One region of the Streptomyces sp. NPDC127190 genome, then DNA from elsewhere that is predicted to be linked to it. Evidence: riboswitches for the same ligand, from Rfam matches in the RefSeq annotation. Region 1 holds a riboswitch; the other holds the start of a gene.

The links. A riboswitch is a leader RNA that binds a small molecule or an ion and turns the genes downstream of it on or off. The one in region 1 is predicted to bind glycine.
Region 2: another riboswitch for glycine. It lies ahead of gcvT (glycine cleavage system aminomethyltransferase GcvT); the one in region 1 lies ahead of gcvP (aminomethyl-transferring glycine dehydrogenase).

The regions. Positions count from the first base shown of each region.
Region 1 covers NZ_JBHXVE010000013.1:9,887-14,057, reverse strand. The annotation lists gene gcvP (aminomethyl-transferring glycine dehydrogenase) at 1-2,738, opposite strand, end outside; glycine riboswitch at 2,905-2,999, opposite strand; gene ACFVIU_RS20630 (PRC-barrel domain-containing protein) at 3,119-3,490, shown strand; partial or broken gene ACFVIU_RS20625 (DNA polymerase IV) at 3,412-4,171, opposite strand, start outside.
Region 2 covers NZ_JBHXVE010000001.1:301,519-305,689, forward strand. The annotation lists gene ACFVIU_RS01330 (enhanced serine sensitivity protein SseB) at 1-482, opposite strand, end outside; gene ACFVIU_RS01335 (AAA family ATPase) at 995-1,600, opposite strand; glycine riboswitch at 1,796-1,893, shown strand; gene gcvT (glycine cleavage system aminomethyltransferase GcvT) at 2,050-3,168, shown strand; gene gcvH (glycine cleavage system protein GcvH) at 3,285-3,662, shown strand; gene glyA (serine hydroxymethyltransferase) at 3,677-4,171, shown strand, end outside.

The DNA.
Region 1 (4,171 bases):
GCCCACTCACCGCCGAGCGCGGCGGCGGTGTGCGGGGCGCCCCGGAGCGGGTTGTCCTCCGCGGGCCACTCGCCGGAGCCCACCTTCTCGATCTCCGCGCGGATGGCGATCATCGCGTCGCAGAAACGGTCCAGCTCGGTGAGGTCCTCGGACTCGGTCGGCTCGATCATCAGGGTGCCGGCGACCGGGAAGGACATGGTCGGCGCGTGGAAGCCGTAGTCGATGAGGCGCTTGGCGACATCGTCGACGCTCACACCGGTCGCCTTGGTCAGCGGCCGCAGGTCGATGATGCACTCGTGCGCGACCAGACCGCCGGGGCCGGTGTACAGCACCGGGTAGTGCGGCTCCAGGCGCTTGGCGACGTAGTTCGCCGACAGCACGGCCACCTGGGTGGCCCGCTTCAGCCCCTCGCCGCCCATCAGGCGGACGTACGCCCAGGAGATCGGCAGGATGCCCGCCGAGCCCCACGGAGCGGCCGAGATCGGACCGACCCCGGTCTCCGGGCCGGCGGCCGGCTGGAGCGGGTGGTTCGGCAGGTACGGCGCCAGGTGCGACCGTACGGCCACCGGGCCGACGCCCGGACCGCCGCCACCGTGCGGGATGCAGAAGGTCTTGTGCAGGTTCAGGTGGGAGACGTCACCGCCGAAGTGGCCCGGCTTGGCGAGGCCGACCAGCGCGTTGAGGTTGGCGCCGTCGACGTACACCTGGCCGCCCGCCTCATGGACCTGGGCGCAGATGTCGGCGACGTGCTCCTCGAACACACCGTGCGTGGACGGGTAGGTGATCATCAGCACGGCCAGCTCGTCGCGGTGCTGCTCGATCTTGGCGCGCAGATCGTCGACGTCGATCTCGCCGTCCTCGGCGGTCTTCACGACGACGACCTTCATGCCGGCCATCACGGCGCTGGCGGCGTTCGTGCCGTGCGCCGAGGACGGGATCAGGCAGACGGTCCGCTGCTCGTCACCGTTGGCCCGGTGGTAACCGCGCACGGCGAGCAGGCCGGCCAGCTCGCCCTGCGAACCGGCGTTCGGCTGGAGCGAGACCTTGTCGTACCCCGTCACCTCGGCGAGACGGTCCTCCAGCTCACGGATGAGCGTGAGGTAGCCCTCCGCCTGCTCGGCCGGGGCGAAGGGGTGCAGCTGGCCGAACTCGGGCCAGGTGACCGGCTCCATCTCGGTGGTCGCGTTGAGCTTCATGGTGCAGGAGCCCAGCGGGATCATGCCGCGGTCGAGCGCGTAGTCGCGGTCGGCCAGCTTGCGCAGGTAGCGCAGCATCGCGGTCTCGGAGCGGTGCTGGTGGAAGACCGGGTGGGCCAGGTAGTCGTCGGTGCGCAGCAGCGCCTCGGGCAGGGCCTCGCCGGCGGCCGCGTCCAGCGCCTCGATGTCGCCCTCGACGCCGAAGGCGGAGAAGACGGCGGCGAGCTGGGCCCGGTTGGTGGTCTCGTCGCAGGCCAGGGAGACATGGTCGGCATCGACCAGACGCAGGTTGACGCCGCCCGCGCGGGCGGCGGCGACGATCTCGGCGGCCTTGCCGGGCACGCGCGCGGTGAGGGTGTCGAAGAAGGCGCCCTGCACCAGCTCGACCCCGCCGGCCGTCAGCCCGGCGGCGAGGACGGAGGCGTAGCGGTGCGTGCGCCGTGCGATGGTCCGCAGCCCCTCCGGCCCGTGGTACACGGCGTACATGCCCGCCATGACCGCGAGCAGCACCTGCGCGGTGCAGATGTTGCTGGTGGCCTTCTCCCGGCGGATGTGCTGCTCACGGGTCTGCAACGCGAGCCGGTAGGCCTTGTTCCCGTCGGCGTCGACGGACACGCCCACCAGCCGGCCCGGCAGGCTGCGGGCGAACTTCTCGCGCACGGCCATGTAGCCGGCGTGCGGGCCGCCGAAGCCCATCGGCACACCGAAGCGCTGGGTGGTGCCGACGGCGATGTCCGCGCCCAGCTCACCCGGCGAGGTCAGCAGGGTCAGGGCGAGCAGGTCGGCGGCGACGGTGACCAGCGCGCCCAGCTCGTGCGCCTGGTCGATGACCGGCTTGATGTCCCGTACGGCACCGGAGGCGCCCGGGTACTGGACCAGCACGCCGTTGATCTCGCGGGCGGCGAGGTCGGCCGGGATGCCCTCGCTGAGGTCGGCGACGACGACCTCGACGCCGGTCGGCTCGGCACGGGTCTCGATGACGGCGATCGTCTGCGGCAGCGCGTCCGCGTCGACGAGGAAGAGACCCTTCTTGTTCTTGCCCATCCGCAGCGACAGCGCCATGGCCTCGGCTGCGGCCGTGCCCTCGTCGAGGAGCGAGGCGCCGGAGGTCGGCAGGCCGGTCAGCTCCGCGACCATGGTCTGGAAGTTCAGCAGGGCCTCGAGGCGCCCCTGGGAGATCTCCGGCTGGTACGGCGTGTAGGCCGTGTACCAGGCCGGGTTCTCCATGACGTTGCGGAGGATGACGGGCGGCGTGAAGGTGCCGTAGTACCCCAGGCCGATCATCGATCCGAGCACCTGGTTGCGGTCCGCCAGGGAGCGCAGCTCGGCGAGCACCTCCGCCTCGGTGCGGGCACCCGGCAGATCGAGCGCATCGGCGTTCTTGATCACATCCGGGACCGCGGCGGCGGTCAGCTCGTCCAGCGAGCCGTAGCCCACCTGCGCGAGCATCTTGGCCCGCGCCTCCTGGTCGGGCCCGATGTGGCGCTGCTCGAAGGGGATGCCCGCTTCGAGTGCGGAGAGCGGAATGCGATGGGCGGTCATGGCGGAGGCCTCCTGGTCTGACGCGACCTTCGAGGGCACCACGGCGCGGGTGCCCGGACGGCCTCCCCCTCTGTCATCTCAACCTGAGAGTTTCACCGGGCACGCCCGGTTTTCACCGTCGGTGAGAGCGGAAGCCGTCGACACCCGCCCTGCTTTCCAGAGTGACCTCGTCCGTGCGGTACGTGAGCCTGAGAGATTCCGGGGAGGATTTGCTCCTTCGGCGCCTCCGACGTGGTCGGAGGACTCTCCCGCACGGGGTCAGCAGCCGCTGTCAGCCTACCAGCGAGGTCAACGCCTGGGCCCTCGAGTGGCCGCCTCGTTGAATGTGCTCTTTTGTAGTGCTTACGGATGAGTTGCGACCAAGTGGAGGGAGAGGGACCGTGCAGACCGACATCGATCCGCGCAACCTGATCGGCCGCAAGGCGTTCGACCGCGATGGCACCAAGATCGGCACCATTGACGAGGTCTACCTCGACGATGCGACGGGCGTGCCCGAGTGGGCGGCCATACGCACCGGCCTGTTCTCCCGGGACGCCTTCGTCCCTCTGGAACCGAGCGAACTGGTCGACGGCTCCCTCCGGGTCCCCTTCGAGCGCGCCCTGATCAGGGACGCCCCCGACTTCGGGGTGGGCCGCCATCTCTCCCCCGAGCAGGAACTCCAGCTCTACCACCACTACGGCCTCGACACATCGCCGCACCCCCCACTTCCGGACCACGACTTCGGCAAGCTGGCGGGCACGGAGGAAACCTGACCCGCCCCACGAAGCCTTGATCCCACCCCGTCCTCGAACTCACCCGGAACCGGGCTGGACCCCGGCCGGACCTACGGGCTGCCGGGTTCCGGGGTCCGGCGCGGAGCCGGCCCGATGGCCACCGTCCGCCGCCGGGACCCCGGCGGGCGGGTCGGCGACGCCCAGCACCAGCGGCAACGGCTCCACCGCCTCCAGTGCGGCGTCCCCGACGAGGAAGGTCCGCACCCGCCCCGGCTCGGACTGCGGCGTCTCGAACCGCACGGTGACCCGCCCCACCCCGCTGCCCTGCACCCAGCCGTACCCGTACTCCGCGTGCCGCACGTCCTGCCCCGGCCGCCACAGCCGCTCCGCGGGCTCCGCGCCCCGCTCCGCCCCCTCGGTCTCCGCCTCGGCCTCGGCACCGTCCGCCTCCCCCTCTTCCTGCCGCTCGCCCTCCTCCGCGGCCCACGCCGCCTGCGCGAACAGATCCTCCTGCGTGTAGTCGGCCAGCCCCGACACGCCCACCCCGAGCAGTCGCACCCCGCCCGTGGTGTCCACCGAGTCCAGCAACCGCGCGGCCGCCTCCCGCACCACCGCCGGATCGTCCGTGGGCCCGCGCAGCGTCTCCGAGCGGGTCAGCGTCGAGAAGTCGTACCGCCGCACCTTCAGCACGATGGTCCGCCCGGACAGCCCGGCCCCGCG
Region 2 (4,171 bases), on a different contig from region 1:
CGGACGCGGCCGCCGGCGGCGGGGCCGTCGAGCGGGGTACGGCCGCTGCGGCACAGCTCGGCCACCGCCTGCGGCGGCAGCGGGATGCCGACCACCCCGTCGGGGTTCACCACGATGCCGACCTGCGGGGGCAGTCCGCGGGCGAACTCCACGGCGGGGGCGATGGTGTACCCCATGTGGGAGCCGACGACCTGGCGGAACTGTTCCTCCGAGCTGAACACCGGGACGTACACCTGGCCCGCGATCTCGGTCGTGGGCAGATCCAGCGGGCCGCTGTCCGGGCCGCCGCCGGAGGGCAGCGGGATCCACAGGAAGCTGCGGCCGAGCACCTCCACGATCCGGCCGGCCGCCGCGGGGATCCCGAGGGAGGCCGACAGCACCTCCTCGAGTTCGTTGCCGGGCCAACCGCCGTGCGGGTGGGGGTGCGCCTGAGCCGGGAAGCCCGCGGGAATGTCCGCGGGCAGATCCGCCGGGAAGTCCATCTGCCTACCGCCTGCTGGGAACCACTGCTGTGTGCATGAAGGCTAGCGGGTACACCACCCCCGGCCGTCCGCCCGGCGCCAGCCGGTGAAGGGCACGCGGGGCGGTTGCATGCCCGCCCCCGGCAGGGCTGCGCCAGCCGGTGAGGGCCGAGCCGGGGACGGCCCCGCGGCGGTCCGGGCCGGCATCGAGCGGTGAAGGCCAAGCAGCCCACGGCACCCGCAGCCGTCCGACCCGGCGCCAGCCGGTGAAGGCCACGCGCGGGTGCCCGCCCGCAGCCGCCCGGTCCAGCGTCAGCCGGTGCAGGCCACGCGACGCACGGCGCCCCCAGCCGTCCAGCCCGGCCCAACCGGCAAAGGCCACGCGGCGCGGGTGCGTGCCCGCGGCCATCCGGCCCGGCCCCCGCCCGCGAAGACCAACCACGACCGTGCGCGTCCGCCCCCATCCGGCCCGACGCCAGCCGGTGAAGCCCACGCGCGGGTGCCCGCCCGCAGCCGCCCGGTCCGGCGCCAGGTCAGGGGGTGAAGGAGAGGGTGTGCAGGGTGTTTGCCGCGGGGCGGTCCAGGAGGAGGGCTGTGGTGCAGCCGGTGGGGAGTTGGCCGCGTTCGATCGCGTCGAGCAGGCGGGCCGTCGTGCGGCGGTGGCGGCGGAAGGCGTAGCGGGAGACGCCCCGGCCGCGCTCGCGCTGGCCCGCGCGGGCCGTCGCGGGGTCGACGTCGAGCAGCAGCAGATGCAGGGTGCCGCCGCGGCGGCGGGCCTCCCGGGCGAGCCAGCTCCGCACCCAGGCCTGGGTGCCGCAGTCGTGCACGACGACGCCCTCGCCGGTGCGCAGGGCGCGGCGCAGCGCGGCGTAGTGGGCGAGGCGGACCAGGGGGCGGTAGAGGGCGTAGGGGAGGCCGCGGGGCAGCCGGGCGGCGAAGCGGTCGCGGGTGTCCTGCGAGTCGATGCGGCGGCCGGTGACCGTGCGGTGCATGAGGGTGGACTTGCCGCTGCCGGGCAGGCCGGTGAGCACCACCACGTCACGGGGTCCGAAGAGCAGGGTGCGCGGGGTGCGGCCGGCGCGGTCGCGCAGATCGCGCACGGCGCGGATGGTGGCGCTGGTCCGCTGCCGCGGCACCATGACGCCGGTGGCGTACGCGGGGGTCCTGTTCACCGTGATCGTCCTCCCCTGTCGACTCGGTCAACTTCTTTCCCGTCGACCGTAAAGAGAAGGTAATAGGCGGTGGTGGCGGGCGGGTCCGGGTGCTGCCACAGGTCGGTTACAAAAGCGGCCGCGCCGTGCAATGATGTGCGCGCCAACTGCATACCGGCCGCTTGAATCCGCGCGGGAGAGTCCCCAGCCGTCGTCGCTGGGGCGCCGAAGGAGCAAGTCCCTCCCTTGAATCTCTCAGGCCCCGTTACCGCGCGGGCGAGGCACATCTGAAAAGCGGGCCGCTGTGTCAGTGGCTCCACCCAAGGTGCAAGCCCTGATCGTCCCGGTGGCGGTCGTGGCGAACCTCTCAGGTTCCGATGACAGATGGGGAGGAACGTTCCTCGCCCCGTCCGTGTGCCCTGGGAGACGACCGACCGATGAGCAGCACTGAACTCCGTCACACCGCGCTGGATGCCGTGCATCGCGCGCTCGGTGCGACGATGACCGACTTCGCCGGCTGGGACATGCCCCTGCGCTACGGCTCCGAGCGCGACGAGCACCTCGCCGTACGCACCAAGGCCGGCCTCTTCGACCTCTCCCACATGGGCGAGATCACCGTGACCGGCCCGCAGGCGGCCGCCCTGCTGAACTTCGCCCTGGTCGGCAACATCGCCTCCGTCGGCGTCGGCCGCGCCCGCTACACCATGATCTGCCAGGCCGACGGCGGCATCCTGGACGACCTGATCGTCTACCGGCTCGCCGAGACCGAGTACATGGTCGTGGCCAACGCCTCCAACGCCCAGGTGGTGCTGGACGCGCTGACCGAGCGGGCCGCCGGGTTCGACGCCGAGGTGCGCGACGACCGGGACGCCTACGCGCTGATCGCCGTCCAGGGCCCCGAGTCCCCCGGCATCCTGACGTCGCTGACCGACGCCGACCTCGACGGCCTGAAGTACTACGCCGGTCTGCCCGGCACCGTCGCCGGCGTCCCCGCCCTGATCGCCCGCACCGGCTACACCGGCGAGGACGGCTTCGAGCTGTTCGTGAAGCCGGAGCACGCCGTCGAGCTGTGGCAGGCGCTGACCAAGGCGGGCGAGGGCGCCGGCCTGGTGCCGTGCGGTCTGTCCTGCCGGGACACCCTGCGCCTGGAGGCGGGCATGCCGCTGTACGGGCACGAGCTGACCACCGCCCTCACCCCCTTCGACGCCGGGCTCGGCCGGGTGGTGAAGTTCGAGAAGGAGGGTGACTTCGTCGGGCGCGAGGCGCTCACCGAGGCCGCCGCCCGCGCCGAGCAGAACCCGCCCCGGGTGCTCGTCGGCCTGGTCGCCGAGGGCCGCCGGGTGCCGCGCGCCGGATACGCCGTCGTCTCCGGCGGCGAGGTGATCGGCGAGGTCACCTCCGGCGCCCCCTCCCCCACCCTCGGCAAGCCGATCGCCATGGCCTACGTCGACGCGGCGCACGCGGCGCCGGGCACCCCGGGCGTCGGCGTGGACATCCGGGGCACCCACGAGCCGTACGAGGTCGTGGCTCTGCCCTTCTACAAGCGGCAGAAGTAGACACTGGGCCTCGGCACGTCCCCGTGACGTGACCCTGCGCACATTTCCCCGCCCGGCACCAGGTCCGGCAGTCCCCCCTTCATCAGCACTCCCGCATGTACAGGAGAATTCAGGCCATGAGCAACCCCCAGCAGCTTCGCTACAGCAAGGAGCACGAGTGGCTGTCGGACGCCGAGGACGGCGTCTCGACGGTCGGCATCACCGAGCACGCGGCCAACGCGCTCGGCGACGTGGTCTTCGTCCAGCTCCCGGCCGTCGGTGACACCGTGACCGCGGGCGAGTCCTGCGGCGAGCTGGAGTCGACCAAGTCGGTCTCCGACCTGTACGCCCCGGTCACCGGTGAGGTCACCGAGATCAACCAGGACGTCGTGGACGACCCGTCGCTGGTGAACTCCGCTCCCTTCGAGGGCGGCTGGCTGTTCAAGGTGCGTGTGACGGACGAGCCCGAGGCCCTCATGAGCGCCGACGAGTACACCGCCTTCACCGCCGGCTGAGGAGTCGTACCCCGATGACCGTCCTGAACACGTCCCTGCACGAGCTGGACCCGGAGATCGCCGCCGCGGTCGACGCCGAGCTGAGCCGCCAGCAGTCCACGCTGGAGATGATCGCCTCCGAGAACTTCGCGCCGCTCGCGGTGATGGAGGCGCAGGGCTCGGTGCTGACCAACAAGTACGCCGAGGGCTACCCGGGCCGGCGCTACTACGGCGGCTGCGAGCACGTCGACGTCGCCGAGCAGATCGCCATCGACCGGCTCAAGGAGCTGTTCGGCGCCGAGTACGCCAATGTGCAGCCCCACTCCGGCGCCTCCGCGAACCAGGCGGCCCTGTTCGCCCTCGCCCAGCCCGGGGACACCATCCTCGGCCTGGACCTGGCGCACGGCGGCCATCTGACCCACGGCATGCGGCTGAACTTCTCCGGCAAGCAGTTCAACGTGGTCGCCTACCACGTGGACGCCGAGACCGGCCTGGTCGACATGGCCGAGGTCGAGCGGCTCGCCAAGGAG